Regions from separate parts of the Gluconobacter sp. DsW_058 genome, predicted to be linked through region 3. Evidence: riboswitches for the same ligand, from Rfam matches in the RefSeq annotation. Region 3 holds a riboswitch; each other region holds the start of a gene.
What was found. A riboswitch is a leader RNA that binds a small molecule or an ion and turns the genes downstream of it on or off. The one in region 3 is predicted to bind cobalamin.

Region 1: another riboswitch for cobalamin. It lies ahead of metE (5-methyltetrahydropteroyltriglutamate--homocysteine S-methyltransferase); the one in region 3 lies ahead of HK24_RS12010 (DUF1636 domain-containing protein).
Region 2: another riboswitch for cobalamin. It lies ahead of HK24_RS06720 (TonB-dependent siderophore receptor); the one in region 3 lies ahead of HK24_RS12010 (DUF1636 domain-containing protein).

The regions. Positions count from the first base shown of each region.
Region 1 covers NZ_JOPH01000033.1:43,829-53,950, reverse strand. The annotation lists gene HK24_RS06370 (LacI family DNA-binding transcriptional regulator) at 55-1,143, shown strand; gene HK24_RS06365 (HAD family hydrolase) at 1,155-1,817, opposite strand; gene metF (methylenetetrahydrofolate reductase [NAD(P)H]) at 1,864-2,730, opposite strand; gene HK24_RS06355 (metalloregulator ArsR/SmtB family transcription factor) at 2,760-3,686, opposite strand; cobalamin riboswitch at 3,754-3,958, shown strand; gene metE (5-methyltetrahydropteroyltriglutamate--homocysteine S-methyltransferase) at 4,074-6,386, shown strand; gene HK24_RS06345 (M13 family metallopeptidase) at 6,430-8,499, opposite strand; gene HK24_RS06340 (beta-N-acetylhexosaminidase) at 8,634-10,122, opposite strand, start outside.
Region 2 covers NZ_JOPH01000034.1:2,299-12,420, forward strand. The annotation lists gene HK24_RS06710 (TonB-dependent siderophore receptor) at 1-1,698, opposite strand, end outside; gene HK24_RS06715 (fumarylacetoacetate hydrolase family protein) at 1,998-2,843, opposite strand; cobalamin riboswitch at 2,998-3,200, shown strand; gene HK24_RS06720 (TonB-dependent siderophore receptor) at 3,291-5,516, shown strand; gene HK24_RS06725 (ABC transporter ATP-binding protein) at 5,519-6,277, shown strand; gene HK24_RS06730 (ABC transporter substrate-binding protein) at 6,274-7,227, shown strand; gene HK24_RS06735 (iron ABC transporter permease) at 7,228-8,220, shown strand; gene HK24_RS06740 (SDR family oxidoreductase) at 8,242-8,997, opposite strand; gene HK24_RS06745 (gluconate:H+ symporter) at 9,044-10,122, opposite strand, start outside.
Region 3 covers NZ_JOPH01000068.1:46,468-56,589, forward strand. The annotation lists gene cobS (adenosylcobinamide-GDP ribazoletransferase) at 1-462, opposite strand, end outside; gene cobT (nicotinate-nucleotide--dimethylbenzimidazole phosphoribosyltransferase) at 459-1,502, opposite strand; gene cobU (bifunctional adenosylcobinamide kinase/adenosylcobinamide-phosphate guanylyltransferase) at 1,548-2,108, shown strand; cobalamin riboswitch at 2,146-2,384, shown strand; gene HK24_RS12010 (DUF1636 domain-containing protein) at 2,505-2,918, shown strand; gene cobW (cobalamin biosynthesis protein CobW) at 2,915-3,967, shown strand; gene cobN (cobaltochelatase subunit CobN) at 3,972-7,340, shown strand; gene cobG (precorrin-3B synthase) at 7,337-8,521, shown strand; gene HK24_RS12030 (precorrin-8X methylmutase) at 8,518-9,159, shown strand; gene HK24_RS12035 (precorrin-2 C(20)-methyltransferase) at 9,156-9,881, shown strand; gene cobJ (precorrin-3B C(17)-methyltransferase) at 9,878-10,122, shown strand, end outside.

The sequences.
Region 1 (10,122 bases), on a different contig from region 3:
CGCGTTCTTCCGTCAGGATTGCACGAAGGCAGCGTTTTCATTATTGGATAACATATGAAAACAACCCGTCAGTACGGTCGTCGCAAGGTTACGCTCAAGGATGTAGCGGCACAGGTCGGGGTGTCCCACACGACAGTCTCGAATGCCTATATCCGGCCGGGCCAACTCTCGGCTGCGCTGAGGGAAAAGATCTTCGCAGCGGCCCAGGAGCTTGGATATACAGGCCCTGATCCAGCAGCGAAACAGCTTGCAACCGGGCATTCCGGGGCACTGGGCTTTCTCTTCAGTGAAGATCTCCCATACGCATTTTCTGATCCTGCCGTTCTCGCCGTCCTGAACGGCGTCGCGAAAAGCTGCGACGAAATGGAAACGGATCTGGCCCTGATTTCAGCAGGCAGCAGCCTCCGTAACATGAACACACCTGTTTCGCTCGGCAATGCTGCGGTCGACGGGTACATCCTTTATTCCGTGGCCCCCGATAGCCGGTGCGTTTTGATGGCGCAGCAGCGGAACGTTCCGCTCGTTGTGGTGGACCAGCCCCGTTTGGACAACGTGCCATATGTCGGCATTGATGACCGTGGAGCCGCCTACAACGCGGCAAAAACGCTGCTTGAGCTAGGACACCGTCGCTTCGGTATCCTGTCTCTCAAAACAGCCCATGACGATTATTTCGGCATCCTGACAGCCAAGCGTCGCGCCAATATTGCACACAGCACGATTGCCATGCGTCTGGAAGGGTACCTAACAGCTCTTCAGGAAGCTGGCATTGCCCCTGAAAACGTGCCGGCTTGGGAAATTCCGATCAACTCTGAAGAGTCCGGTGCTGAAGGCGCGCGCTTCTTGCTAAACCGGCAGAATGCACCGACAGCAATTCTGGCAATGAGCGACCGCGTTGCAATTGGCGCCATGCAGACAATCCGTGCGGCGGGTCTCAGCATTCCTGAAGACGTGTCGATTTTTGGATTTGATGACATTCCTGCCGCTGCCCTGTCGGACCTCAGCACAATTCGCCAGCCTCATGAGCGCAAAGGTATGGAGGCAGTCCGTCTCCTGACCCAGCAGGACGGCCGCCAGAACAAGAACGTCATTCTGGAAACAGAACTCGTCGCTCGCGGCAGCATTGGTCCAGCCCCCAAGGGCTGAACCACACTGTATTAGCGGGCGACGTTCAGAAGCCCGGCAATACTGTCGATCTGGAAATCCGGCTTCAGGTCAATGCACTGCGTTGCAGACCCGTGCCCATAACTCGCCCAGCAGGATGCAATGCCACTATTGCGGGCAAATCCAAGATCTGCCGCCGTGTCGCCAACCATCAGAAAATCCGATGCGGGGACTTCCGGAAACAACGGCCGCACACGGTCTGTCATGACCCGGGGATCCGGCTTGTGCGGGTAGTCTGGTTCGGACGCAATCACATTGCTGATCCACCCACCAAGCCCGAAGCGCTCGATACTGGCATGAACAGTTGGAGCATGCTTGTTGCTGAGAATTACCAGCGTTGCCCCGTCAGCCTTAAGATCGTCGAGCACTGACTTCACCCCGTCAAACAGGACGGTCTCTTCCTGATCGGCTTTAGGGTAATAAGCCCGATAATGACGAACAAAAGCCTGTGCATCATCAACATCACTGTCGGGAACGATCGCCTGAAACAGCGTCTGAAGGGTCCCACCCTTTGAAAGCTGATGCTTCAGGGCGTCTGATGAAGGGCCCTTGTAGCCGCTGGCTTCAAAGGCTTCCTTCAGGCTGCGAAGAATGGCCGGCTGCGTTTCCGCCAGAGTACCATCGTAGTCGAGAAGAACGATCGGGAATCTTGTCATTCTCTTTTGTCACCCCGTTTAAGCAGGAAATCCAGCCCTCTCCGCTTTAGATCGGACGTCGCCCGAGAAGGCGGCAAAGGGCTGATGCTGTATCTGCATGATTCAACGTATAGAAATGGAATTGCTCCACCCCTTCAGCTTTCAGTGTCTGACAAAGCCGGTCTGCAATCGTGGCCGCGACAAACGCCCGCGCCTGGGGCATTTCATCCAATCCATCGAACAGGTCGCGCATCCACTTCGGCACGTTTGCACCACACATATCGGCAAACTTCCAGGCCTGCGCAGCACTTCCAACCGGAAGAATACCCGGCACGATCGGCCGCTCGATTCCAATGGCCGCAGCGCGGTCCCGGAAGCGTAGAAATGTGTCCGCTTCGAAGAAGAACTGCGTCAAAGCCCGGTCCGCACCCGCATCAATCTTCGCTCGCAGATGCTCCAGATCCGACTGCGGGCTAAGCGCGGCAGGATGCGTTTCCGGATATGCCGCAACGGAGATTTCGAACGGCGCAATCTCCTTCAATCCGCGCACCAGATCCACAGCCCCCGCGTAGCCTTCCGGATGAGGCTCATAGACGCCCCCGGCTGACGGCGGCGGATCACCACGCAAGGCCACGATGTGCTTCACACCGGCCTCCCAGTACGCCTGCGCCACGGCATTGACGTCTTCTTTGGAGGCTCCCACGCAGGTCAGATGCCCAGCCATTGGCGCGCCAGTTTCCCGAACCATGTCTTTCAGGGTGGCCAGGGTGCGGTCCCGTGTTGACCCACCTGCCCCATACGTCACGGACATGAACTGCGGACCAAAAGCAGCTAGCGTTTTTGCGTTTTCCAGCAGCGTGGCGGCTGCCTTTTCCGACTTTGCAGGAAAAAACTCGAACGAAATTGCGGGCAGAGGCCCTGTCTGTGCGGGCATCACGCCAGCTCCTTATTCAATAATTCAGCTTAGTTGGGGCGTTGGCCGAGCCAGAGTTTCACAGTCAGTTCGCCTTCAAGAGCCACTGGCTCTGCGGGAACCAGACCAGCAGCGCGAAACCACGTCGCCATCTGCGCATCGGTAAACCCAAGCCGGACATGCGCATCCCGTGTGCGAAGTTCTTCCCGGTTATGGGAGGCAAAATCGATAATTAGTAAGCGACCGTTGGCATCCAGAATACGCGCGGCTTCCGCAATTACAGCAGCCGGATGCTGTGCGTAGTGCAGAACCTGATGCATGACTGCGACATCGGCTGAATGCTCCGGCAGCGGAAGGGCCTGAAAGTCCCCCTGCCGCAGATCAGCCTGCTCAAGACCAACTTCCGCAAGCTTGGTCCGCGCCAACCGCAGCATGGAGGGACTGCGATCAAACCCGATGACTGTCTGGGTGCCGCTTCCCAGCAGTTCCATCATGCGACCTGTTCCCGTGCCTATATCCACGAGCCGGCCGATCGGAGATGCTGAAAGCGTCTTTACGATCGCTGCTTCGACCTCCTGTTCGGACACATGCAAGGAACGCAACGCGTCCCATTCTGCCGCGTGGGTTTCAAACCAGTCTTCCGCCGCGAGCGCACGAACATCCCGAATGGCCTGCAAGCGAATACGATCCGCACGGATTTCCGCCGGTTCCCGCGCAGTCCATCGATCCAGCGCCATAAAGACAGGCTCCAGACGTTCCAGAACACCCAAAGTCAAAAAAACCCAGCTTCCTTCCTTGCGGCGCTCAATCAATCCCGCATCTGCCAGGATCTTCACATGCCGTGACACGCGGGGCTGACTTTGCCCGAGCACCTGCGCCACCTCGCCGATGGACAGTTCCATCTCGCGCAGAAGGGCCAAAATCCGCAGACGGGTCATGTCTGCCAGTGCCTGGAAAATGATGAGGGCCTGTTCCATATGGATTTACATATAAGGAGTTCTTTATATGAGCAAGAGCTATTGACTCTTTTTCGGAACATGCGGCAGTCATAAGGCTTGTCATGGTTCCACGTCGGATGTTCACGCATCCGGCGTGGCTAAGAGGGAAGCCGGTGCAAAGCCGGCGCTGCCCCCGCAACTGTCAGCGGCGAGTGCCGATTCCACACAGGCCACTGGGCGAAAGTCCGGGAAGGCGGAATCAGCGCGAAGACCCGTAAGCCAGGAGACCTGCCACGACACATAACATCCTCCGGCGGGGCGTTCCGGACGGGTCACGCATGTCTCCACGCCGCACATTTCCTGTTCGGGGCGTGAATGATCCTGCATGCCCTGCGAGCGCACTGCCACGAACCTGTCGAGGCTTTCATGACCGTCCGCGTCGCAACTCTGGGCTTTCCGCGTATCGGCACCCGCCGTGAACTGAAAACCGCTCTTGAACAGTACTGGGCAGGAAATTCTTCCGCCAATGATCTGCTTTCCACCGCCGCGTCCCTTCGGGCGTCAGCCTGGCAGCGCCAGAAAGACCTCGGCGCAGAGATCATCCCTTCCAACGATTTTTCGCTTTACGATCATGTGCTGGATACATCCGCAATGGTCGGTGCTGTTCCCGCCATTTACGGCAACGTGCAGGGCAAGGTGGACTTGGGAACCTACTTCGCCATGGCGCGCGGCTCCCAAACGACATCCGAAGAGTGTGGCTGCGGTCATGCTCATGGCGCACCTCAGGACGTTCCCGCCGCCGAAATGACCAAGTGGTTTGACACGAACTACCATTACCTTGTCCCGCAATTCACAGCAGACCAGACGTTCCGCCTCGCCTCTACAAAAGCGGTGGAGGAATATCATGAAGCCAAGGCGCTTGGGATTGAGACACGCCCCGTTCTGCTCGGACCTGTCAGCTTCCTGCTTCTGGGAAAATGTGACGGCCCGGCGTTTGATCGCCTTGATCTGCTCCCTGCCCTGCTGCCCATTTATGAACGGGTTCTGAACGCCCTCCGCGCAGAAGGCGCAGACTGGGTTCAGATTGACGAGCCCTGCCTTGTTCTGGATCTGCCGGACAATGCTGCCGCAGCTTTCAAAACGACCTACAACACTCTGACAGCCGCTGTTCCAGACCTCAAACTGATGCTCGCCACGTATTTCGGTGCGCTCGGAAACAATCAGGACATCGCCCTAAGCCTGCCAGTTCACGGCCTGCATGTGGATCTTGTCCGCGCTCCCGAACAGCTTGCATCCATTCTGGAAAAAGCACGACCTGACCTGCTGCTATCTCTGGGCGTAGTGGATGGGCGGAATATCTGGAAGGCCGACCTGAACGCGCTTCTGGACCATCTTGAACCACTGGCGCGCCAGCGTGACCTCATCCTTGCTCCGTCCTGCTCTCTCCTCCACACACCCATTGATCTGGAACGGGAGACAGATCTGGACGCGGATGTGAAATCCTGGCTCGCATTCGCCGTTCAGAAAATCGAAGAATTGTACACACTGGCACGCGCCCTGAATGAAGGCCGGGGCGCTGTGCAAGCCACTTTAGCCGAAAACGCTGCGGCTCTTCAGGCACGTCGCTCTTCCACGAAAATCAACGATCCTGCCGTTCAGGCACGCTCTGCAGATCGCAACCCAGCTCTCACCCAGCGCCTTTCCCCCTTCCCCGCGCGCCGTCCATTGCAACAGTCCAAACTCAGGCTGCCGCTTTACCCAACGACAACAATCGGGTCCTTCCCCCAGACGCCGGAAGTCCGCAAAGCCCGTGCAGATCATGCACGAGGAGAGCTCTCTTCCGAGGCTTACGAAACCTTCCTGCGGGAAGAAACCGCCCGGACCATCCGCTGGCAGGAAGAGATTGATCTTGATGTGCTGGTGCATGGCGAGTTTGAGCGCAATGACATGGTGCAGTATTTCGGGGAGCAGCTTTCCGGCTTTGCGTTCACGAAGCACGCCTGGGTTCAGTCCTACGGGTCCCGCTATGTCCGGCCACCCATCATTTTCGGGGATGTGTCACGCCCGAAAGCCATGACGGTTGAATGGTGGGAATATGCCCAGTCCATCACCAGCCGCCCGATGAAAGGTATGCTGACGGGGCCTGTCACGATCCTGAACTGGTCTTTCGTGCGAGACGATCAACCGCGTGCGGAAACATGCCGACAGATCGCTTTCGCGATCCGGGATGAAGTGTGCGATCTGGAAAAAGCCGGGGGCGGCATCATCCAGATTGATGAAGCCGCCTTGCGTGAAGGCCTGCCGCTCCGTCGCGCAGACTGGCAATCCTATCTGGACTGGGCCGTGGAGAGCTTCCGCATTTCAGCCTCGGGTGTGCAGGACGCCACACAGATCCACACCCATATGTGCTACTCGGAATTCAACGATATCATTGCCGCCATTGGCGCAATGGATGCGGATGTGATTTCGATTGAAACCGCCCGCTCCCGCATGGAACTACTCGATGCGTTCGCAGCCTATCGCTACCCTGCGGAAATCGGGCCGGGCGTTTACGATATCCATTCCCCACGCGTGCCGTCTGTCGAGGAAATGGTGGACCTGCTTCGAGCTGCCAGCAAAACAATCAGCCCGGATGTCCTTTGGGTCAATCCGGATTGCGGACTAAAAACCCGCAAATGGCCGGAGACGAAAGCTGCGCTCCTCAACATGGTTGCGACAGCCCATTATATGCGTCCGTAAACCAGCGAGTAGATGGGGTGAATCACCACCCCATCATACGCAATTACCAGATTTTGACGCGCTGATCCGGTGTGAGATAGAGCTTGTCACCCGGCTGTACATTCCAGGCCTTGTACCAGAGATCCACGTTGTGCATCGGGATGTTTACCCGAGCTTTCGGCGGCGAGTGCGGGTCGATAACAACCATCTGCTTCTCCGTGTCTGGACGAACCTTCTCACGCCAGACCTGTGCCCATCCCATAAACACGCGCTGATCGCCCGTCAGACCATCAATAACCGGAGCTGGCTTCCCATTCAGAGAGGCATGATACGCATCCAGCGCCAGGGTCAGGCCACCAAGATCGGCAATGTTTTCGCCCATCGTAAGCTTACCGTTCACATGCACGCCCGGCTGAACCTCGAACGCGTCATACTGCGCACCAAACCGATCTGCGAGCTTCTGGAAGCGCGCTTCGTCTTCCTTTGTCCACCAGTTCCGCAGACGCCCCTTGTCATCGTATTTGCGGCCTTTGTCGTCAAAGGAATGGGTCATTTCATGCCCAATGACACCACCGATCGCCCCGTAATTCACAGCCGGATCAGCCTTCGGGTTGAAGAACGGCGGCTGAAGGATCGCCGCAGGAAACACGACCTCCACAAAACGCGGATTGTTGTAGGCGTTCACCGTTGCGGGCGACATCAGCCACTCGTTGCGGTCAACAACCTTGTCGAGATGGCTTAACTGATAGTGCCATTCGAAAGCGAAAGCGCGCTCGGCATTGCCGTACACATCGCCCTTCTTCACAACCAGATCGGAATAATCCCGCCACTCATTCGGGTAACCCACCTGAATTTCAAAGCTGGCCAGCTTCTTCAGCGCGGCTTCACGCGTCTGCGCGCTCATCCATGTGTTGTGTTCGAGGCGGTTGTGGAAAGCTGCCTTCAGGTTACCCGTCAGCGTCTGCATGGCCGCACGATCCGAAGCCGGGAAATAGCGCTCCACGTAGATTTTACCGAGCGCCATTTCCATGGCGGAACTCGTGAAATCCACACCACGCTTCCAACGCGCTGCCAGAGCAGGCTGGCCTGACATAGCCTTCACATAGGCGAAACGCGTTTGCACAAAAGCATCCGGCAGGAACGATGCAGCATTGCTCGCCGTATGGAATGCCTGCCAGGCGCGCAGAGTGTTCAGATCTGTCTTTGCAATCAGGTCCGCTTCCGCCTTGATGGCGGAAGGCTCACCAACAATAACAATCCGCTGCGCCAGCCCGGCCTCAGGCACACCTGACGCCCGCAACCATGTCATCCAGTCAAAAGAAGGAACACTTTTGACCAGCGCTTCTACCGTCATCGGGTTGTAGGTCTTGTCCGGATCGCGGAGTTCCGTGCGCGCCCAATGAACTTTGGCAATCTCGGTTTCAAAAGCCACAATGTCTGCCGCTGACTTGGCGGGATCAGCCCAGTGAACAAGCGTCAGAAGCTTCGTGACATATGCCTGATAGGCCGCTTTCTTGGATGCAAATTCCGGCTTCAGGTAATTGTCCCGATCCGGCATCCCGAGCCCGGCGTGATCGACACTGAGCGCATATTTCGTCGGATCTTTCGCATCCACATCCACGTCCAGCGCGAACGGCGATGATCCGAACGTATCGGACGACGCCCCGCTAAACTGCGCAAATGCCTTCAGATCCGTAATTGTGTGGATGCTTGCGATTTCAGCATCCAGCGGCTTAGAACCCAATGCTTCGACAGCCTTCTCATCCATGAAAGACGCATAATAGGTGCCCAGCTTCTCATCGATCGTCTGAGGCTGAGCGACCGGATGCGCGGACAGGTCTTTCAGAATGGACTGAATGCGCTGGCGGGATGCTTCAGCCAGCGCGTTAAACGGGCCGTAGCTGCTCATATCCGACGGAATTTCGAGCGCTTTCAGGAAGCTGCCATTGGCATAATCGAAGAAACTGTCTCCCGGCTTGACGCTCACATCCCGCCCGGCCAGATCCAGACCATACTGGTCATAAGTAATCTGAGGCGCTGCGGGCTTGGCAGACGCAATCGAAGGCAGCACTACCAGGCCAAGACTGGCGGATAGCAGCAAAGCAGCCTTGGGGGAGAGTTTCTTCTGATGCATATGAGAGGCCTAAATGTGAAAAACAGGCAGGCCTTTTGGTCCGTCCGCGGGCCTGTAACTTAAGTTTACAGTCGAAACGACCTGGACGCCAAGAGCCATACCTCGCGCAGAAAAGCGGGGTATGGAAAAAGGCTTTAATTCTGGCTGGAAATAAGCGCTTTAATGCCAGGGAGAATGGCAATGAGCAGCCCCCCAGGAGGCTGCTCGCGCCTCAGGGACAACAGATGATTGGATGAGTTGTGAAACAGCTCTTCCTGTGCAGCAATCAGGTGCTGCGCATCCAGCCGCCAGGCTGTTCCTGAAGCTCCATTCAGAACATTCAATCCCGCATTGGAGAGGGCCGCAACGGTGTGAGATATGGGCGTAACCTCCTCAAGGGCAGGCACATCTGCGGCAATTGCGACAAAAGCTTCATCATTGGCAGCCCAGCTTGCCAGCATGGCCTTCAAGGGAGCCTTCAGACTCTTTTCTCCCTCGACATACCGTTTAGCCATGTCGTTGAAGCGGATAGCCTCAAAAGCATCCGGATCGGCAATCGCGACCGGAGCCGACAGCATGGCATCGCCACTTTTGGAGGCCAGACGATTCAAAGCGTAATTCCGCACCGGAACCGTAACGCTCAAAAGCGTGGAGAGAGGGCCAGTATGCGCAGGTGCCAAAGCCTCCTTCAACGCATTTTCATGCTGCGCCGCTTGCAAACCTGTTGATTGGAGTTCTGCCATGACCACAGGTAGGCGGCGCTCCAGATCATCCACATCCCGCACGTTTTCAGAAGACCAGAACCGCTCAGCCAGAGCTGCAGTACGGGGCCACAGACGGGCATCCAACATGTTTTCGGAGACAACTTCTGTCCAGAGCGCGCCTTCTGCACCCAGAACCATTTTCTTCTGGTCATCGGTCAAAGGCGCTGCATTCGGGTTCTGGATGAAAGCCTGAAGCAGCGGGGTGATCTTCGGATGTGTCTCCGCCAGTTCTTCTGGCGTGATGCCATTCGCCTTGGTGTCATACGGATCAATGGCGTAATGCGTCCGGGACGGCGTCAACATATCCAGATAATAGCCCGAAGACACGACAACCGGATGCCCGGCCTGTGTGGCAGAACCCGTCCACTTGGAGCCGCGCCACCCTTCCACAACAACATTTTTGGGAATTGGCGCTTCGCTGACTTCGTCCCACCCCATCATGACGCGGCCCTGGCTGGACAGGATTTTTTCCACCTGCGCCGTGAAGGCTGCCTGAAGGGCTGGTGCATCCTTGTATCCGTGCACCTTCATATAGGCCGCAATTTTTGGATTGCTGGTCCACTGAGTGCCGAGAACCTCGTCACCACCCGAATGGAAATAATGATCCGGAAAGAGTGTTTCCATTTCCGCATACAGCGCACGAATGAATGTCAGCGTTTTGGGATTGGTCGGGTCCATCGCCGGGTTGTTCAGGTTTTCACCAACGGCGTTGACCTCTGGCAGTGGCTGGGCGGCCAGTTCCGGATAGGCCTGCAACACTGCAAGTGCATGACCCGGCACGTCAAATTCAGGCACAATGCGGATACCGCGATCCGCAGCATACGCCACAATGTCTCGAACCTCAGCCTGCGTATAATACTGCCCGTGCGATCCAACGCTC
Region 2 (10,122 bases), on a different contig from region 3:
GGTCATGCCCAGGTGCCCGTGGAAGAACTCTCCCTTGATACCACCTTCGAGCTGATTGCCTCGGACCGGTGCGAGGCGGCCGGTGGTATCAAACGCAGACTGAGGCGAAAAAGTCGAAACGTAGCTGACATAAGCCGTGACATTCGGCCACAGGTGCAGAACGCCGCCGATGTAAGGGGTCAGGATGCCCTGCTGGTCGATATCGGTGCTGGTGGCACCAACAGTTGGGGAAATACGACGTGTCTTGCTGACATACCCGCTCACCCGGCCACCAATCAGGATGGAAAAGCGTGAAACAGGCTTGATCTGTGCCTGACCATACACGCCCCACTGCGTGGATGGCTCCCAGTAGCGATTGGTAATGGTAGGGAGAGCCAGAGACGGAATGGCATTGTTCGCATTAATCGGGATACCGGCGAGCGCCGTGTAGGTCCGGGAGTTTGCACTGGCACCGCCGCCTTCATAGAGATAGCGATCGTAGTTCGCTCCCATCATCAGAACATGTTTCTGCCCGAAGAGGTGAAGCGGCCCGGTGACGTATGCGTCCAGGCCATCATTCGTCTCGTCATACCGTGTATTGGCTGCGACGAAATTGCCAGTCTTTGCGGACGCGTTATACGCGTTGAGATAAGCGTATTGGAGTGTGGTGGCTGCGGTTCGGTGACGGTAGTTGAGGCGCCCGCGCCAGCCATGAGAGAAAAGATGCTCCAGTTGTGCTTCAACTTCAGTCATCGGGACTTCGGATTTGCCCCAGTTGGCCCCCACCAACGTGCTCGTCGGCAGATTCAGATCCGCGCCATTACTGGCACGGGGAAGCCCCATATAACGGGTTGTATCGTTGCTTTGAGACGTCACGGAGACTGTCAGGGTGTCATGGCGCGTTAAGTGCACATCTGTGACGCCATAAATCGTCCAGCGACGATCATAGGCATTGTTGTAGAACTGGTTGCGGTCGGTGCCTGCGACGACAAGTCGGGCTGAGACAATTTTCGAGTGCGCGAGAGGGCCGCCGACATCAAGGGTGGCATGGTAATTGTTCCATGAGCCAGCCGAGAATGACGCATTGCCCTGAAAGTCATCAGTCGGGCGCTTGTGGACGAAATTGACACTCCCGCCGGGTGTGCTGGAGCCTTGAAGCATGCCGTCTGGTCCACGCAGGACTTCAATACGATCATAGATGGCCAGATCATACTGTTGGCTTAAAGTCAGCCCACTCATAGACGGAACACCGTCATACTGAGCCTGTAGCGTGAAGCCTCGGGCAGTGTAACCCCCCGTTCCGTCGCCATACATATTGACGTTCACGCCCGCGACCTGTTTGAGCGCAGCATCAACCGTATTGAGGTTCTGGTCTTTCATCTGCTGGCTGCTGAGGACCGAGATGGATTGTGGAACGTCCAACGGTTTGAGGAGCATTTTCGTCGTGGAGACCGCAGAAACCGTGTAAGTGCCGGTACCATCCGTAGAGGCATTGCGGCGATGACCCTGCACCAGAAGCTGCTCAATGCTGCCGGGGGTCTCATCTTCTTGTGACGCGTGTTTCTGTTGCGTGCTCTGCGATTTTGGTGAAGCGGAACGTTCCTCTTTAAGACCGGTCGTTGAAGCTGATTTCTTACGAACTTCTGGAGATACGTCATCAGTGGTCGCGGCAAAGGCGCCATTCCACGTACCTGACAGCAAAAGTGCTGTAAAAAGCATTGGGCCTAGATGTGTACGTTGAGGAACGTTCGACGCTGGAAGTCTCATGGAAAGGGCTAACTGCCTCCTGGAAAATGAATTTTCACGAGAATTTCAGCTGACTTTCCCGTATTTCTAAAGTTACAAATGATATTCATTCTCAGAAACTTCAATCTTTAATTCACGCACCTTCGCAGTTGTTACATTGTAGGCAGCATTCCTGCGATGTTGAGCGGGCAAGTCGTTCGTACAAAAAATAATTATGAAAATTGGTGTTTTTCAAGAATCGCTTCGTAAAAGACGTTTTCCTGTCGAATCAGCTAAGAACTGGCCTTCACGGTCTGCCTTTGAATGCCAAGCCCTTCGATTTCCAGCTCTACGACATCCCCTGGTTTGAGATAGACTGGGTGAGGCTTGATGCCCATTCCGACGCCGGCAGGTGTGCCTGTGGCAATGATATCGCCCGGCATCAGGGTCATGTAGTTGCTGACATGTGAAATGATGCTGCGGACGTCAAAGATCATGTTGGAGGTATGCCCCGTCTGCCGACGGTGTCCGTTGACATCTAACCGCATGGAGAGCGCTTGCGGATCGGCGATCTCATCGGTCGTCACAAGCCATGGTCCCAAGGGCCCGAATGAGTCGCAGCCTTTGCCTTTGTCCCACTGGCTTGTCTGCATCTGAAATGAGCGTTCAGAGACATCATTGGCGACACAATATCCCGCAACATGCTCCAAAGCCTTCTCCGGGGAGACGTAGGACGCTTTTGTGCCAATAATGACTGCGAGTTCGACTTCCCAGTCCAATTTGGTGGCATGTTGGGGGATCAGAATACCATCGCTCGGACCCGTCAGGGCAGAGATGGCTTTCATGAAGACGATTGGCTCTGAGGGGAGGGGAAGGCCTGCTTCCTCGGCATGATCCCGATAGTTCAGGCCAATGCAGATATACTTTCCGGCACCTGAGAACGGAATACCGTAGCGTGGTGCTTCTGAAACGACAGGGAGAGTGGTCGGATTAATCGCCCGCAAGGCGTCCAGCTGCTCTGGAGACAGGTGGGCAACTGTAATATCAGGCAAAATCCCTTTGAGGCTTCTCAGGATGCCAGTGTCATCAATGAGTCCAGGTGTTTCTTGATCCAAGGGACCAAAACGACAGAGCTTCATCCTGCGACACTTTCTGTCCAGAATAGGAAAGCATGAGATTAGGCATGTTTTGGTTCCTCTTCCAAGGGATTGAGGGGCCTCCATTGTTCAAATTGATAACTTCAGTTATTAATATGTTATAACATACGTGTTTGACTATATGGGAGTTTCGGTTATGCCCCTGCTCAATGATGGTTCCCCGGAAGGGGATGAAAAGGGAACGCAGTGAAATGCTGCGGCTGCCCCCGCAACTGTGAGCGGTGAGGCTGATCACGATGGGTTCCGGGAACCCGGCCACTGGGGCGTCAGCCTTGGGAAGGCTCGCGATCTGCCGATGATCCGCAAGCCAGGAGACCTGCCATCGAAAATGGTCATGGACGAAGCGAAAGGGCGGGGTGCACCGGACGCAGCAGGATGTTTTTCCTGCTCATCGTAGTGACGCATTGTTGAGTGAAGTTTGCGTTATCCATGAGGAAAATCAGTTTTGTCGGTGTGTTGCCCGTCGCGGCATTGACCGTTTTTCAGCCCGCGTTCGCCCAGACAGAAGACGTCAGGAAGGCGGCAGCCAAAGCGAAAGAAGAGCACATTACGGCGCACGGTCGGGCGCAGCCGCTGAAGGATAGTGCTGTTATCGGGGGCAGACTTGGGCTGACAGTTCAACATAATCCTACGACGATCAATGTGATTCAGCGCAGCGTGATGGAACAGCGCGGCTATGTGCACGCTGAAGACGCCGCAGACAGTGCACCGGGCGTTTCTTCCGGTGGATCGCCAGGAAGTCCGGCGCAGATGATGATGCGCGGCTTCAGCGGAAATCAGGTTCTGATCCTGCGAGATGGCATTTATTATGGCCCGACCACGATGGTGAACCGTCCGCTCAACAGCTTCAATCTTGAGAGCGTTCAGGTTCTCAAGGGGCCGTCGTCTGTTCTGTACGGGCAGGGCGCTGTTGGCGGCACGGTGGACATGCGAACGCGTGATCCTGCGTTTGATGGGCCGCATGCCAATGCTCTGGTATCTTATGGCAGTTTCAATACGTGGAATGCTGGCGTGGGCGGTTCGGTTCCCATTACCGACACTTTGGCCATTCGAAGTGATTTCAGTCGTACCTCGTCTGATGGATACGTTGCTGGCGCAGATCCACACAGCAACGATTTCACGACAACGTTGCTCTGGCACCCTTCGAAGAAATTTACAGCCCGCTTTGGCGTCGACTATCTGACAGATCGCTTGTCGACGTACTATGGAACCCCTTTGGTCCCGCTGGCTCAGGTCCATGATGGCGTAGGTGGCCTGCTGTCGTCTTCCAAGGGATTAGGCGTAAGCCGGTCATCGCTCTGGCGGTATTACAATGCCAAGGATGCAAAAGCTGGCTCGGTTAATGTGACTCCGACGCTCCATCTGACGTGGCAGCCAACGGAGAACATGACGTTCCACAATAAAACCTATGTCCTTTATGCCAAGCGCAACTGGAATAACGCTGAATCCTACAGCTATATCGGTTCAGCCGGGCAGACGGACGCAGCGGGAAATGCCATTGCACCCGGTCGGGTCGGCCGGGATCGGTTCTATGTTTATATGAACCAGCATCAGGTTGGTGACACGCTGGATGGCCAGTTTGATTTCCACGTTTTCGGAATGAAGAACCGTCTGGTCGTCGGTGGAGACGCGTATTATGTGCGGCTCATCCGGAACCGTGGTTTTCCGGACGCGACATATGCGGACAGTGTTTCTCTGAGTAGTCCTGAGAGTACGGCCGTCGGAAGTTTTGCTGGGGAGTATCCATATACAAAATCTCCCACGACCATGGTGGACGCAGGCATCTTTATGGAAGACGTCCTGACCGTGAGGGACAATCTGCGTGTAGTGGGTGGATTTCGCTATGACTGGCTGAAACTGGACCGCCAGAATTATAGCCAGTCCGGTGCGTTCAATCCTGCGACCAGCTTTAAGGGGAACTACAATCCTGCCAACTTCAGGATTGGCCCTGTTTATGATCTGACAGACAACATCAGCCTCTACGGCGTGTACACAACGGCTGAAGATCCGCCGGGCTCCAATATCTTCCTGGTTAATAAAGGCCAGTTTTCACGCTTGAGTCAGTCCAGGCAGGGAGAAATCGGCGCCAAGGGTTCTTTCTGGAAAGGGCGCCTGTCCTCTACGCTGTCTCTGTACGATATCAGCCGTACCCGAGTTCTCGTTGCCACCGGTGTGGACAGCGTGGCAACTGCGGGCGTTCAGAAGTCACGGGGTGTGGAATGGCAGGGGGACCTCACGCTGGGCAAACACTGGAGCCTGTCGGGAAATGTCGCCTATACGTGGTCTCGTTATGGATCATTCCATCCCTCAGCGTCAGTGAATGCTTCCGGGAACGAGGTCCCGAACGTTCCGGCTGTAACGGCCAACCTGTGGGGTGTCTGGTCCCGGGTTGCAGATCTGCCGGTCGATCTGGGGGCTGGAATGCGTTACGTATCTGCCCGCAAGGGCGATTACGCCAACACCCTGAGTCTGAAAGACTATGCGCTCGTCAATCTTTTCGCGGCATGGCATGCCTATAGCGGCGTGACGGTTTATGGCCGGGTAGACAATGTAGGCAACAAGCACTTCATCCAGTGGGCTGACACCAGTTATCCGAGTGAAGTGATGCTGGGGGCGCCGCGGTCCTTCTCGATCAGTGTTCAGGCCGGTTTCTGATCGTGTCTGAGGTTGTGCTTCAGACGCATGGTGTCGGGTATGACCGCATACTCTCTTTGACGGATTTCTCCGTCAGGGAGGGTGAGCATGTTGCACTCATTGGCCCGAATGGTGCAGGGAAAAGCACGCTTCTGAGGCTCCTCGCGGGATTAATTTCGCCCACGGAAGGGGAGATAGTTCTGGAAGGAACGCTGCTCAGTACCCTGTCCAGACCAGCGGTAGCGCGGGAGATTGCGTGGCTTTCCCAGACCGATGATGTAACTCCTGAATTCATAGTTGAGGATTATATCGCACTTGGTCGTCTCCCGTTTCGGGGCACTGTCCAAGCGCAGCAGGATACTGCGAATCTGCAAACAGCAATCCAGTATTTCCGTGTCGAACCTTTTTTAAAACGGCCGATTTGCAGTCTTTCTGGTGGTGAGCGTCAGCGTGTGATGCTGGCGCGATGTCTGGCCCAGACCCCCAAAATACTGTTGCTGGATGAGCCCACGAATCACCTGGATCTTGCGGCCAGAGCAGAGCTTCTAAATCTGCTTCGTGACCTCCCTCTGACAATCGTGGCCGTCCTGCATGACCTGTCTTTCGTGCCTGATTTTGCGCCGAGAACTCTCTTGATGAGGGACGGAGAAATCATTTTGGATGGGGCGTCTTCTGAGGTTTTGCTCTCTTCGGAACTAGGGTGTGCGTTCGGCTTGAATGTTCATTCCGTTCAACTGGATGATGGCAGCACGACGTTCGTTTTTAGGCCGCGAGGCGCATGAAAACGCCTACCTTTATGCTGTTTCTGGGGTTCTGTGGCTTTGCCGTGCAAACGGCCTTCGCCTACCCGGTTACCGTGCAGAGCTGCGGGAAGCCCGTAACGATCACGCATCAGCCAGAGCACGCTGTCATCCACGACGTTAATATGGCGGAAATGGCTTTTGCTCTGCATTTGCAGCCCTATATTCGTGGTTTGACCGGGATATCAGGCTGGAACAAATACACACCGGGTTTCAAAGCTCAGCAAGGTGATATCCCGGAAATTGCAACTCACTATCCCAGTCTTGAACAATTGCTTGATGCCGGAACAGATTTTTTCTTTGCAGGCTGGAATTATGGGATGCATGTCGGTGGAGATGTGACACCCGAGACCTTGGCAATTCAGGGTATCCCGACGCTTGTTCTGTCTGAAAGCTGCTTCCGGGCCGGACACTCTACAGCTCTCCCGACATTAGACCTTCTGTATGGCGACGAAGAAAAACTTGGACAGGTTTTCGGCCGGGAGCAGCAGGCTCGGCAATTGGTCGAAGGCTGGCAGAGGCGCGTTCAGCACATTCAGGATCGTCTCAAGGGCCATCACCCGTTACGTGTTTTTCTCTATGACAGTGGACGCGACCGGCCATTTACAGCTGGCCAATATGCCCTTGCGACAGAGCTGATCCGGCTGGGCGGGGGCGAAAATATTTTTCGTGATTTACCAACAAACTGGGGTGCTGCTTCGTGGGAAAACGCGGGTTTGCGTGATCCTGAAGCTATCTTGGTGATGGATTACGGGGCAGGTGTTTCAGACAGTCTGAAATTTCTGCGAAGCCAGCCATTGCTGATGGAGAGTACGGCCCTGAAGACAAACCGTATTATGGTTGTGCGCTATGATGAAATGACGCCGTCTCCCGCGAATATCGATGTGATCGAAAAAATTGCAGCCTTTCTCCATCCGGACGCAGCACCTTAGATGAAGCGTGTTCTTGGCATCAGCGCTTTGCCGGCTCTGAGTGTGCTGGCATTTTTGGAAGTTACGCTCGGAAGTGCTTCTCTTCGCTGGCATTCGTTGCACGCGGGACTTTTGGCCGGTCCAGCCAGCCATGATATTGCCGCCCGGATTATCTGGTCCCTGCGAATGCCAAGGCTGGTTCTGGCTTTCTTGACCGGAGCAATTCTTGCCGGTGCAGGGGCACTTCTTCAGGCCGTAACCCGCAACCCCTTGGCAGATCCGTTTCTCTTCGGGTTGTCCTCGGGCTCAGCAACAGGGGCTGTTGCTGTCATCGTATTGTTGGGGGACGTTTTCGGCGTCTGGACGATCGCTTTTGGTGCCGTCGGTGGGGCATTTCTGGCAACCTCAGCACTTCTGTTGCTGGTATCGTTTAGATCCCGGTCTGGCGCACGGGTCTCAACGGAACGGATGCTGCTGTCTGGACTGGCGATTTCCTTCGTCTTCTCTACTCTGACAAACCTGCTGATTTTCTGGGGTGACCGTAATACGGCGCAATCCGTTCTGTTCTGGACGATGGGCAGTTTTTCCGCCGCTCGCTGGTCGGCCCTGCCACTTGTCGTGTTGGGGCTTCTGCCCGTGATCTTCGGTAAATGGGCTTTTGGCGCTGATCTGGATGCCTTGATGGCCGGGGAGGAAACCGCAGCGTCCCTTGGGGTGCAAACAAGAAAGCTACGGCTTTGTGTTCTTGCCCTTTGCGCGTTTAGCTGTGCAACGACAGTGGCTTTGTGTGGGCCGATCGGCTTCGTCGGACTGATTGTGCCTCATCTCATAAGGCCCATCTGGGGACGGTCTGTTCAGAATATCCTTATCCCCGCTATGGTCGCGGGGGGGATGCTGACAATCCTTTCAGATCTTCTCAGCCGCTGTCTTTTGCCGTCTCAGGAGCTGCCAGTTGGGATAGTCATTTCTGCGATAGGTGCTTGTTTCCTGATGGGGCTTCTGACACGGCGTTGATGTGTATTTGGCGCGTTTGCTTCAGAGAGACACCGTGATACCGCCGTCCACATACAAAACATGGCCACTCACAAACGAAGATGCGCCGGAAGCAAGGAAAATACAGGCCCCTGTCAGCTCATCAAGCTGTCCCCATCGACCCGCAGGTGTGCGCTTCTCCAACCACGTTGAAAATTCTGCATCATTTACGAGTGCAGCGTTGAGCGGCGTATCGAAGTAACCCGGCGCAATGGCATTGCACTGAAGGCCGTGTCTTGCCCACTCGGTCGCCATCCCCTTAGTCAGATTCCCTACGGCACCCTTGGTGGCCGTATAGGGGGAGATATTTGGGCGGGCGAGGGCCGTCTGGACGCTGGCAATATTGATGATCTTACCCTGCCTACGGCCTAGCATATGTCTTGCAACAGCCTGTCCAACATTGAAAATGGAGGTCAGGTTTGTTTGAAGAACCTTCTGAAACATTTCTGGTGGGAAGTCTTCCAAGGGCGCGCGGTGCTGCATTCCTGCATTGTTGACCAGAATATCAATAGGCCCGGTATCTTCTTCAAAGCGATCGATTGCCGTTCGAACAGCTGCATGGTCGGTCACGTCAAAAACAAGTGTCTCGACACCTCCCAGTTCCTCGGCTGCGGCCGAGAGTTTGGAAGCATCCCGCCCATTCAGAACAACTTCAGCGCCCGCCGCTTGCAGGCCTTTGGCCAGACTGAAGCCGATACCTTGAGACGATCCCGTAATCAGAGCGCGACGTCCCGTCAGGTCAAAAAGAGATACACTCATGGAAAATCCTTCTTCCTTTGCTGTGTCAGCGCTCTGTCAACGCGGATCAGATGAACATTGAAATACCAACGCAGAAGACCAGTCCCAGAACGGCAATGATCGTTTCCAGAACTGACCAGGTCTTGATTGTCTGCGGCACGGTCAGGCCAAGATATTCTTTCATCTGCCAGAAGCCGGCATCGTTCATGGGGCCGAAAGCCACGGACCCTGCGCCGGTGGCAATCACCATGAGTTCTGGCGATACGCCCTGCGAGTGCGCGAGGATCGGACCCGCGATGCCGGAGGCCGTACTCATTGCAACGGTAGAAGACCCGCAAGCGACGCGGACGATCGCGGCCAGAAGCCATGCGAGCACGAGAAGTGGAACGTGCGCGCTGACGGCAGCGTCCGTGATGGCTTTCGAGACGCCACTATCAATGAGTTCACGACCAAAGCCCCCGCCTGCACCCACCAGAAGCATGATCAGGGCCGTTGGGCCAAGACACTCATTGGTGAAGCGAAGAATGGTTTCTCGTGAAAAGCCGCGGGCTAATCCTAGCACGTAAAACGACATGACGGTTGCCAGAAGCAGCGCAATGTCCGTGTTGCCGATGAAGTGCAGGAACATGTTTGGTGCGCTTCTCGGAGTCGTAAACATGTCTGCGGAAGAGCCGATCAGCATCAGGATGACCGGGCATGTGATGGTCAGGACCGTAACCGTAAAGCCTGGGAGGTTTGTCGGGATTTCACGCCGTACAAACTGTTCTGCCAACGCATTTTTTTCTGTGATCAGAACACGGGGGCTGATGAAGCGCGCAAATAGCGGGCCTGAGATGGCCGCAATCGGTGTTCCCAGCAGAACGCCCCAGAAGATCGTTGTTCCCGTGTTGGCGTGATAGGCCGAGAGGGCGAGCAGCGTTGCCGGGTGAGGCGGGATCATGGCGTGCGTAACGGAAAGCGCCGCCCCCATGGGAAGGGCCACTCGCAGCAGCGATGTTTCCGTTCGGGCTGCAAGAACGAAAGCGAGCGGGAAGAGCAGGACAACGCCAACTTCGAAGAAGACTGGCAGTCCCACAAGCAGGCCAATCACCATCATCGCCCAGTCAATCCGTTGACGACCAGCGCGCTCTGAAATTGTCAGGGCAA
Region 3 (10,122 bases):
GCGGGAAAGTGCTCCCGTTACAGCCATTGCCGGCAAGATCATTGAAGGAGGCAGCGCTGCTAACGTCGTAACGCGGACGATTAAGCAGATGCCCAAAGCTAACGCCCCATAGCTGCCGATACGACTATCGCGCATGATGGTCAGGCGCTTCTCAGGAGTATGGCGTCCGCCACAGCCATCCGCCATATCCGCCAGTCCGTCTTCGTGCAGGCCTCCGGTTAAGAGAACTTGTAGGCCGACGCTCCAGGCTGCGGCTACCAGAGGGGGAACACTCAAGGCGCTCAGCAGCAAGAACACTGATGCGCTGAGAATACCGACAAGCGCCCCAACCAGGGGCCAGCACCAGGCAGACCGCGCCAGAGACCAGTCCTGTCCGCTGACGCGCAGCCATCCCAAGGGAAGGCGGGTCAGCAGGCCCGCACCACAGGCGATGTCTTCTCGAATGGTGCGCCAAAGCCTCATTGAATGGAGACGTCTGATTGGGAAACAGCAGCCTCTGCGAACGTCGCCATACCGTTGTGGCAGGCCAATGCCGCTCTGAGGACGGGAATGGCAACGGCAGACCCCGATCCCTCTCCAAGGCGCAAGCCTAGGTCCAGTATTGGTTTCAGCCTGAGGGCATCTGCCAGCTTGCGGTGACCAGCCTCAGCGGAACAATGCGAGAGCTGTGTGTGGTCGAGTGCTGAGGCGGTCAATTTGATCAATGGCAGCACGGCTGCGGTACAGACGAAGCCGTCAAGCAGAACCGGGATACGATGGTGTCTGGCGGCCAGAACACTTCCGAGTATGGCGGCCAGTTCGTAACCACCCAGACAACGTGCGGCGTCCAAGGGGTCGTTAAGTGACGCCGCGTGCAGACACAGAGCCTCATCAATCACAGAAGCCTTGAGATTGACGCCCCCCTGATCGAGACCCGTGCCACGTCCTGCCCAGTCCGCGCCTGTACCCCCCAGGAGTGCTGCGCAAAGTGCGGCGGAGGGGGTTGTGTTGCCAATACCCATTTCGCCGGGGCAAAACAGATCCAGCGTGGGGGATACGGCGGTGTATCCGACCGAGACCGCATCGAGAAATTCGTCTTCGCCCATAGCCGGGGTCGCGGTAAAATCTGCTGTGGCCTTTAGATTTCGGACGGGCACAACAGCAAGGTCCGCACCAGCATTCCGGGCAAGCTGATTGATTGCTGCGCCGCCACTCTGGAAATTCGACACCATCTGGGCCGTAACATCCGAAGGCCACGGAGATACCCCCCGGCGGACCACACCATGATTTCCTGCAAAAATCGTTATCTGAACCTGTTCTAGCGTTGGTTTCTGATGGCCTTGCCATTCACCGAGCCAAATGGACAGCTCTTCCAACCGCCCGAGGCTGCCGGGAGGTTTGGTCAGAGTCGCGTCTCGCTCCGCTATCAGGGCGGCGACTTTTGGGTCGGGGTCTGGAAGTGACAGGCAGGCAGTGCGAAGTTCTGCCATGCTGGCGAAAGGGGGCTGACAGGACGAGGGCATGATGTGCGGTGGCATGACAGGTCTTTTGTGCTGTTATCAGGGACCATGCAAGAAGAAGGCGCAGGAGACATTGTGGCACAGACCATCACGCAAACAGGACTACCGGATGTGTCACTGGTCCTCGGGGGCGCCAGGTCAGGAAAAAGTAGGATCGCTGAGGCAATCATCACTGGTCTTCCGGCCCCTTGGGTTTATCTCGCGACCGGTCGGGCTTTTGATGAAGAAATGCAGGCCAGGATAGATTTGCATCGTACCACCCGTGGGAACAAAGGGTGGCGTACAGTTGAAGAGCCATTTGATATCGCAGATGCCTTACAGGCAGAGCAGGGCGCGCCGATCCTGATTGATTGCCTCACTTTATGGCTGACAAATCTCATTCTGGAAGACCGTAATATACACGCCGCGACGAAAGATCTTCTCGAGGCGTTGCAAACACGGAAAGGCCGTACCGTTCTTGTGGGCAACGAGGTAGGGCTCGGAATTGTCCCGGACAATGCCCTGGCTCGTCGTTTCCGCGATGAAGCGGGTCTTCTTCATCAGAAGATCGCCGCAGTCGCCGGAGAAGTGCTGTTTGTGGCGGCGGGTTTGTCTTTGAAAATGAAATGAGCCCATTTCCCGGGCTTTGACACGCTTTCATCCCAGAGATAGGAGAGGGTTTGATGGTTCCTCTGAGAAGAGGATGAAAAGGGAAGCTGGTGCGGCCTTAGAAGTAGGTCAAACCCGGCACTGCCCCCGCAACTGTGGACGGTTTTCTGTCCTGCCAGTCTTTCTTTCAGGAAAGGCAGCCACTGGATTTCGATCTGGGAAGGCCCGGTGGGAGAGGAGGTGCCAATGGTGCCTCGGCCGTGAGTCAGGAGACCTGCCATCTGAGCCAAGTGTCATGATCCGGCGGGGTGCCCGGACTGTGAGGGCGCGCCATCATGTGCGTGTCACTTTCGCGATTGCGAAGGCCTTTCATCGCGCCTTTTGTTATGCCGTTGTGGCTGCAAGAGAGACGAAACCATGGCAGATCCACTGCCCTATGCTGAAGCGGGCCAATCATCCGTTTCGCCAGTTTTCCACGTCTGTGTGACGTGTCGTCGCGGTCTACCGGTCGGGAATGACCCTGTTCAGGGGCGACAGCTCTACGATGCCTTGCTTGACCAGGCTGCTGAAGGTGATTTCAGCGTCCAGCCCGTTGAATGTATGGCAGCCTGTAGCCGAGGCTGTATGGCCACGCTTTCCATGCCGGAAAAATGGACTTTTGTTCTAGGTGAACTTGGTCCGGAAAAGCTGTCTGACCTGCTGGCTTACCTTCAGCTTTACCGAGCATCGAAAACCGGAACAGTGATGCCGTCAAAGCGACCCGCATCGCTTTCTGATATGGTTATCGCCCGTCTTCCATCTTCATTGTCTGCTTCACAGGAACTTTCATGATGTCCCAGACTGTTTCAGGCTCCGGTCGCAAGATTCCGGTTACGATCATCACGGGTTTTCTGGGGGCAGGGAAAACAACCCTTCTGCGAAACCTTCTCGCACAGGCTGATGGGCGCCGTATCGCGATCGTCGTGAACGAGTTCGGTTCGCTTGGGATTGACGGTGAAATTCTAAGGTCCTGCGGGATCGAAGGATGTGCTGACGAGGATATTGTCGAACTCACCAACGGATGCCTCTGCTGCACGGTTGCAGACGACTTCATTCCGACCATGGAGGCTCTGATCGATCGTCCTGATCCGCCAGAGCACATCGTGATCGAGACATCTGGCCTTGCGCTGCCCAAGCCCCTTCTCAAGGCATTTAGTTGGCCCGGGATCCGTACCCGCATGACCGTTGATGGTGTGATTACGCTGGTGGATGCACCTGCTGTCGCCGCTGGTCGCTTTGCGGACGATCCGGAATCTGTTGCCGCACAGCAGGCGGCTGACCCTTCTCTGGATCACGATAATCCGTTGGCTGAAGTCTATGAAGACCAGCTGAATGCGGCGGATCTTATTGTTCTGAACAAGACTGATCTTCTGGACGAAGCCGGGATTGATGCGGTTGAGAAGGGCATTACCGAGGCCGTGCCGCGGAAAGTTATTACGCTGCGGGCAGTAGAGGGACGACTGGACCCCGCTGTTCTGCTGGGAATTGGTGCCGGTGCCGAAGACGATCTTCAAGCGCGCCCGTCCAATCATGATGGCGCAGATGACCACGAACATGATGACTTCGAGAGTTTCGTCGTAGTCCTTCCGGAGCAGAAAAGTGCTGAAGCGTTGCTCAAGCGCTTGAGCGAGGTTGCGGGGCAATTCGATATCCTCCGTATGAAAGGCTTTGCAGCCGTGCAGGGTAAGAAAATGCGATTGGCCGTGCAGGGTGTCGGGACCCGTTTCCGTCATGAATTTGATGTGCCTCTCGCAGATGCAGGCCGGGACGGGCGCCTCGTTGTAATTGGCCAGACAGGCCTGGATCGCGCAGCCATCGAAGCCGCATTGCTGGCGGACTGACCTGATGCATCTGCTTGTCCGGGAACGACACGGAATAGACGATCAGGACGTGGCCGAGGATCTCGGTCATGCGCCTGCTGACGTCGTGTTTCTGTCCTTCTCGGATAGCGATCTTCTGGCGCTTGAGAGGGCCTATTCCCGTCTGAATGAGCAGACCCCAAACGGCGCAGGTTTTTCGCTGCGGCTGGTCAGTCTTGCTCGCCTCAGACACCCCATGTCGGTCGATTTATACGTTGAGCAGACCATAGCATCGTCCCGCTGCGTCATCGCACGGCTTCTTGGTGGGGTGGATTACTGGCGCTATGGGGCGGAAGAACTCCGGAATTTTTGTAGCAGGAACAGCATTCCACTGGCTCTGTTGCCCGGAGATGCCCGTCAGGATGCACGGCTTGGAGAGTGGTCCAGCATCGAAGCAGCAAACCATTCCAGACTCACGGGGTTTCTGAGGGAAGGTGGTCCTGAGAATGCGCGTCGCGCCCTTTTGCTCATGGCTTATCTTGCCGGGCATGGAGAAGACGTTTCAGGACAACCCGCAGCGCTTCCCCCGGCTGGAATTTATCGCCAGACGACTGCGGATTTTCTTTTAAGAGCCACAATCGTTTTCTACCGCGCTCACCTTCTGGCTGCCGATACAGCAGCGATTGACGGTCTTGCCGATGAACTGGAAAAGTCCGGGGTCGCGACAGATGTTCTATATGTCGCATCGCTGAAGAACCCGGATGTTGCCGAGTGGATTCAAAGCCGCCTGATTGAAACTCTGCCAGACATTATTCTGAACGCGACCTTCTTTTCTGCACGCGGAAAAGAGGGGGCATCTCCTCTTGATGTTGCTGCTGTTCCGGTTCTTCAGGTTTTGCAGCCTGGTGTGACAGCCTCGGCCTGGGCTGAGAGCGGGCGCGGTTTATCACAATCCGACCTCGCGATGCAGGTCGTTTTGCCAGAACTTGATGGGCGAATTTCTTCGTCTCCGATCTCCTTCAAATCCGAGACAGTCCCGGGGGATGCGGCAAGGCACATGCCCTTTCAACCGGGTATTGCCGCTGTCGCAGAGCAAGCTCTCGCATGGGCAAGGCTCAAGAAAACACCTCCGCGCGAGAAGCGTCTTGCGATTGTCCTTTCTGATTATCCCGGTGCGGATGGACAGACTGCACACGCCGTCGGGTTAGATACTTTTGCCAGCCTTGAATCCATCCTGCAGGCCTTGAAACAGGCAGGGTATGACGGTGGAGCTGCGAAAATACCCGCCAGTAGGGCGTTGGTGGAGGCTTTGTGTGAAGACCTGCCACAGCCCTGTTTGTCTCTGAACGATTATAACGAACTCTTTGCGCGCTTGCCCGTCCCCTTCCGGGACGCTGTGACCCAGAGTTGGGGAACCTCTGCGGAAGACCCTGCCGTTCAGGACGGTTCATTTTGTCTTAAATTCGTTGCGCTTGGTAACATCGTAGTCGCTGTCCAGCCCGATCGTGGCAGCGCGCAGGATCGTAAAGCCCAGTACCACGACCCTGATACACCCCCACGCCATGCCTATATCGCGTTCCACCTCTGGCTACGTCATGTCTGCCAGACAGATGCCATGCTTCATCTTGGAACGCATGGCACACTCGAATGGCTTCCCGGAAAAGCTGTAGCGCTTTCCAATCAGTGCGCTCCCGCCGTTCTTCGCGGCGCGTTGACGGTTTTGTATCCCTTTATCGTCAACAATCCGGGAGAAGCAGCTTCGGCGAAACGTCGTCTCGGCGCAGTCACCATCGGACATATGACACCGCCTGTTATGAAGGCCGGACTTGATCCGGACATGGCAGAGCTGGAACAACTGATCGATGAGTTTGCAGAGGCGGATGGTCTGGACAGGCGTCGTGGCGCCATTCTGAAGCGTGATATTCTGGACCGAGCCACGCGAATGGGGCTTTTGAGCGAAAGTGGTGTCAAAGCGGGGGAAGGCGACGAAGCAGAGGCTCTGGCGCGGCTGGATGCTTATCTCTGTGATGTGAAGGACCTTCAGATCCGTGATGGTCTGCATGTTTTTGGTCAAGTAGCACCTCATGCCGAGAAACTGGCCGAAATGGTGTCTTCTGTCGCACAGGTGCCCCAGCAAACGGTTGCTACTCTGATCGAAGCCAGCGCAGATGCGGAAATGAATGCACTTCTGGCTGGGCTGGAAGGACGGTTCATTCAACCCGGACCGTCCGGTGCTCCGACACGTGGGCGAGTGGATGTTCTGCCGACCGGCCGCAATCTTTTCACGCTTGATCCGAGAGCTGTTCCCACGGCTTCTGCGGTAGAGCTTGCCCGAACGCAGGCAAAGCAGATCCTGCTGTGTCATTTGCAGAACGAGGGCGAGCCGCTTCAAAGCATCGTTATAGATCTGTGGGGTTCCTCCACCCTGCGCACGGGGGGAGAGGATCTGGCGCTGGCTCTGATCCTGATGGGAGTTGACCCCACGTGGGATGCGTCGAGCGGTCGGGTATCTGGATTTGAAATTACACCGCTGGCTGTTCTCGATCGTCCGCGTGTCGATGTGACACTTCGAATTTCAGGATTGTTCCGGGACGCTTTTCCGGCACAGATTTCTCTTTTCGATCAGGTGGTTGAAGCTGTTTCCTGTTTGGAGGAAGGCGAGGAATGGAACCCGTTGTCTGCCCGTGTGAGAAATCTGGAGGGTGAGGCCCGAAAAATTGCTGGAGCGCGGATTTTTGGTGCAGCGCCCGGTACGTACGGGACAGGCATTGAAGACGCTCTCACGCGGAGTAACTGGGAAGAACGATCTGATCTTGGCCAGTCCTATCTGGATGGCAACGACTGGATGTATGGTGGCGGTCGTGACGGGACACGTAGCAGCGCAGCATTGGCCCAAAATCTGGCACGGGCAGATGCAATCCTGCATGTGCAGGACCATGCAGAGACGGATATTCTCGAAAGCCCGGATTTTGCTGCTCATGAGGGTGGACTTGCAGCGGCGGCTGCTTTGCTAGGGGCTGATCCCGTCCTTTGGCATGGCGATACGTCCCGTGCGGACGCGCCCCGTCTTCGGAGAGTTGAAAACGAAGTGAAGCGCATCGTTCGAGGGCGTCTGGCCAATCCCCGTTGGCTGGCAGGGATGCAGCGGCATGATTATCGGGGAGGCGCCGAAATTGCACGGGGACTGGACGCGCTCTGCGCTTTTGCCTCGACCCTTTCTGTTCGGTTTGACCAACAGTTTGACTTGGTATTTGCCGCAACGCTTGGCGATGACACCTGTGATGCTTTCCTGAAAAGCGCTAACCCTCAGGCACGTCAGGCAATGCGCACGCGGTTCCAGGATATGATCCGTCGAGGCCTCTGGCACCCGCGCCTGAATAGCGTCTCTGCGATGTTGGAGAGTGGGAGCGAATGACAGTTCCCCCCCTTGTTCGCGGCTGGTGTCCGGATATGTTCGCGCCGATGGAAGCACGAGACGGATATCTGGTCCGTATCCGTTCCCCGCTCGGCGGTTTTGAGGGGCAACAAGTGCTGGCTATTGCAGAGCTGGCAAGACGTTTCGGAAACGGCGTTGTTGAACTGACCAATCGTGGCAACGTGCAGTTGCGAGGATTTTCTTCGACGAGTGCAAAACTCGCGTTAGAAAGCGCACTGGCAGAAGGGCTCGTAGATCCTGATCCAGCAAAAGAGCGCCGAAGGGCCATTCTGGTTTCACCCCTTGCTGGCTTGGATCCTGCATGTAATCCGGAGACGTTGGACGTCGCCCAGTCGCTTCAGACGGCGCTTCTTGAGGAAAACGCATTGTCGGCGCTGAGCGGCAAGTTCGGTTGGGCCGTTGATGGTGGCGGGTATGTTCCAGAAGGCACGTTATCAGCGGATATTGCCCTTCAGTCCCGCCCGGATGGATGGTCAGTTGTCTGTGGTGCTATGGAAACCGGAGTGCTGGATAACGCTCGGGCTGTCAGAGCAGCCGTGGTGATGTCCCGGATTTGTGCAGAAAATTCTGACCTTGGCCGACCATCGCGAGACGCCGATACAGCAGCATTCGTCCTCGCGAAGGGCGGGCTAGAGGGAATTCCTTGCAAACCGCAGGGTACTCGTCCGGTGTCTCTCATAGGGCCATTGCCGGGGAAGGTCATGGGCGTTGGTGTGCCATTCGGCCGATGCCATGCTAAAGACTTTGAGATTCTTGCCGAACTCGCCGGGACATCACGTCTGCGGATTACACCTTGGCGTAGTGTTCTTCTGCCACAGCAGGACGGAACGTGGCCCGGCTTCATCACCAGTTCGGTAGATCCATTGTTGCGAGTGGAAGCCTGTATTGGCCGTGCCGGATGTGCGAAAGCAACCGCAGATGTTGTCGGGACAGCCTTGGCTCTGGCATCTGATGTGCCGCCCGGCTGTGTGCTGCATGTTTCAGGCTGCATAAAGGGGTGTGCGCATCCCCGTGCGGCAGATATGACGCTCGTTGCCGATGACGGGCATTATGAGGTTGTGCGCAATGGGCGCACAACAGATACGCCATCATGGCACGGCAGGGATATTCCGCAGATACGGGCCTTGTTGCGTCATGAATTGAAGGAGACACAGGTTTGAGCGCCGGACCCTCTTCCTACGATTATATTCGGGATGGCGCGGCCATTTATGCCCGGTCCTTTGCAACGATACGTGCAGAGGCCGATCTGTCGGGTTTTACGCCTGAACAGTCCAAAATTGCAGTGCGCATTATCCATGCATGCGGAATGGTGGAGGTCGCAGCATCAGTCGCCATGACGTCTGATCTTGTTAGCAAAGCGCGTGCAGCGTTGCAGGCGGGTAAGCCAATCCTGTGTGATTCCGAGATGGTCGCCCATGGTGTTACGCGCGCCCGGTTGCCAGCCAATAATGCCGTTATCTGCACGTTGCGCGATGAACGGACGCCAGATCTTGCCAGACAAATTGGTAATACGCGCTCTGCCGCAGCTCTTGATCTTTGGGGCGATCAGATTGAAGGGGCTGTTGTAGCGATCGGGAATGCCCCGACAGCGCTTTTTCATCTTCTTGAGCTCATTGATGCAGGTGGCCCGCGCCCCGCGGCAATTATCGGTATGCCCGTTGGCTTTGTGGGGGCCGCAGAATCCAAGGACGCACTGGCGGCTCGCCCTGACCTCGCGCATGTCATCGTACGTGGCCGGCTGGGCGGAAGCGCCATGGCTGCCGCTGCCCTGAACGCCCTTGCCAGCGAGGCAGAATGACAGCTGCTACAGTTTATGTCGTCGGCGTAGGGCCTGGTGATCCGGAACTTATGACGCTCAAGGCAGCGCGGGTTATTTCAACAGCTCCCGTCATCGCCTATTTCTGCCGTCATGACAAAATGGGTCATGCGCGCAAGATTGCTGACTCGCACATTACGCCGGGCACGAAAGAGCTGCGTTTTGCGTATCCCTTTACGACGGAGCGCCTCGTTAATGACCCGTCCTATCATCCTGATATGTCGTCGTTTTACGATGAGTGTGCGAAGCAGATTGCGGTTGAAATAGAAGCTGGCCGGAGCGTTGCTCTTCTTTGTGAGGGGGACCCGTTTTTGTATGGGTCCGCCATGTATGTGTTTGATCGGCTTGAGCCTGTCGGACCTTGCGAAGTCATCCCCGGAATCACAGGAATGAGTGGATGCTGGACACAGGCGGCACTCCCCATGACGCATGGTGATGATGTCCTGTGCGTCCTGCCTGCCACTATGCCGGAAGATGATCTGACTCAGTGGCTGAAGCAGGCTGATGCAGCCGTGGTGATGAAACTGGGGCGCAATCTTCCAAAGCTTCGCACAGCACTGGAACGCGCGGGGCGATTGCAGGATGCCGTCTATGTGGAACGGGGGACGCAGGAAGAGGCTCGTGTTCTGCCGTTGAATGACATGGACGGTGCGGCTCCTTATTTCTCTCTGGCGTTGTTGCCAGGCCGCCGGGGTGTCCGGTGAGCCGGATCTTCGTCATTGGTCTCGGGCCGGGAAAGCCCAGCCAGAGAACCCCTGAGGCTCAAGAGGCACTTGCTCAGGCAACGGACGTTATAGGATATGGCCCATACGTGGATCGTGTGGACCTGCCAGCGCATATCATTCGCCATCCATCGGATAATCGTGTCGAACTGGATCGCGCTCGCCATGCCCTGGAACTTGCGGAGCAGGGGCGTTGTGTGGCGATCGTGTCAGGCGGAGATGC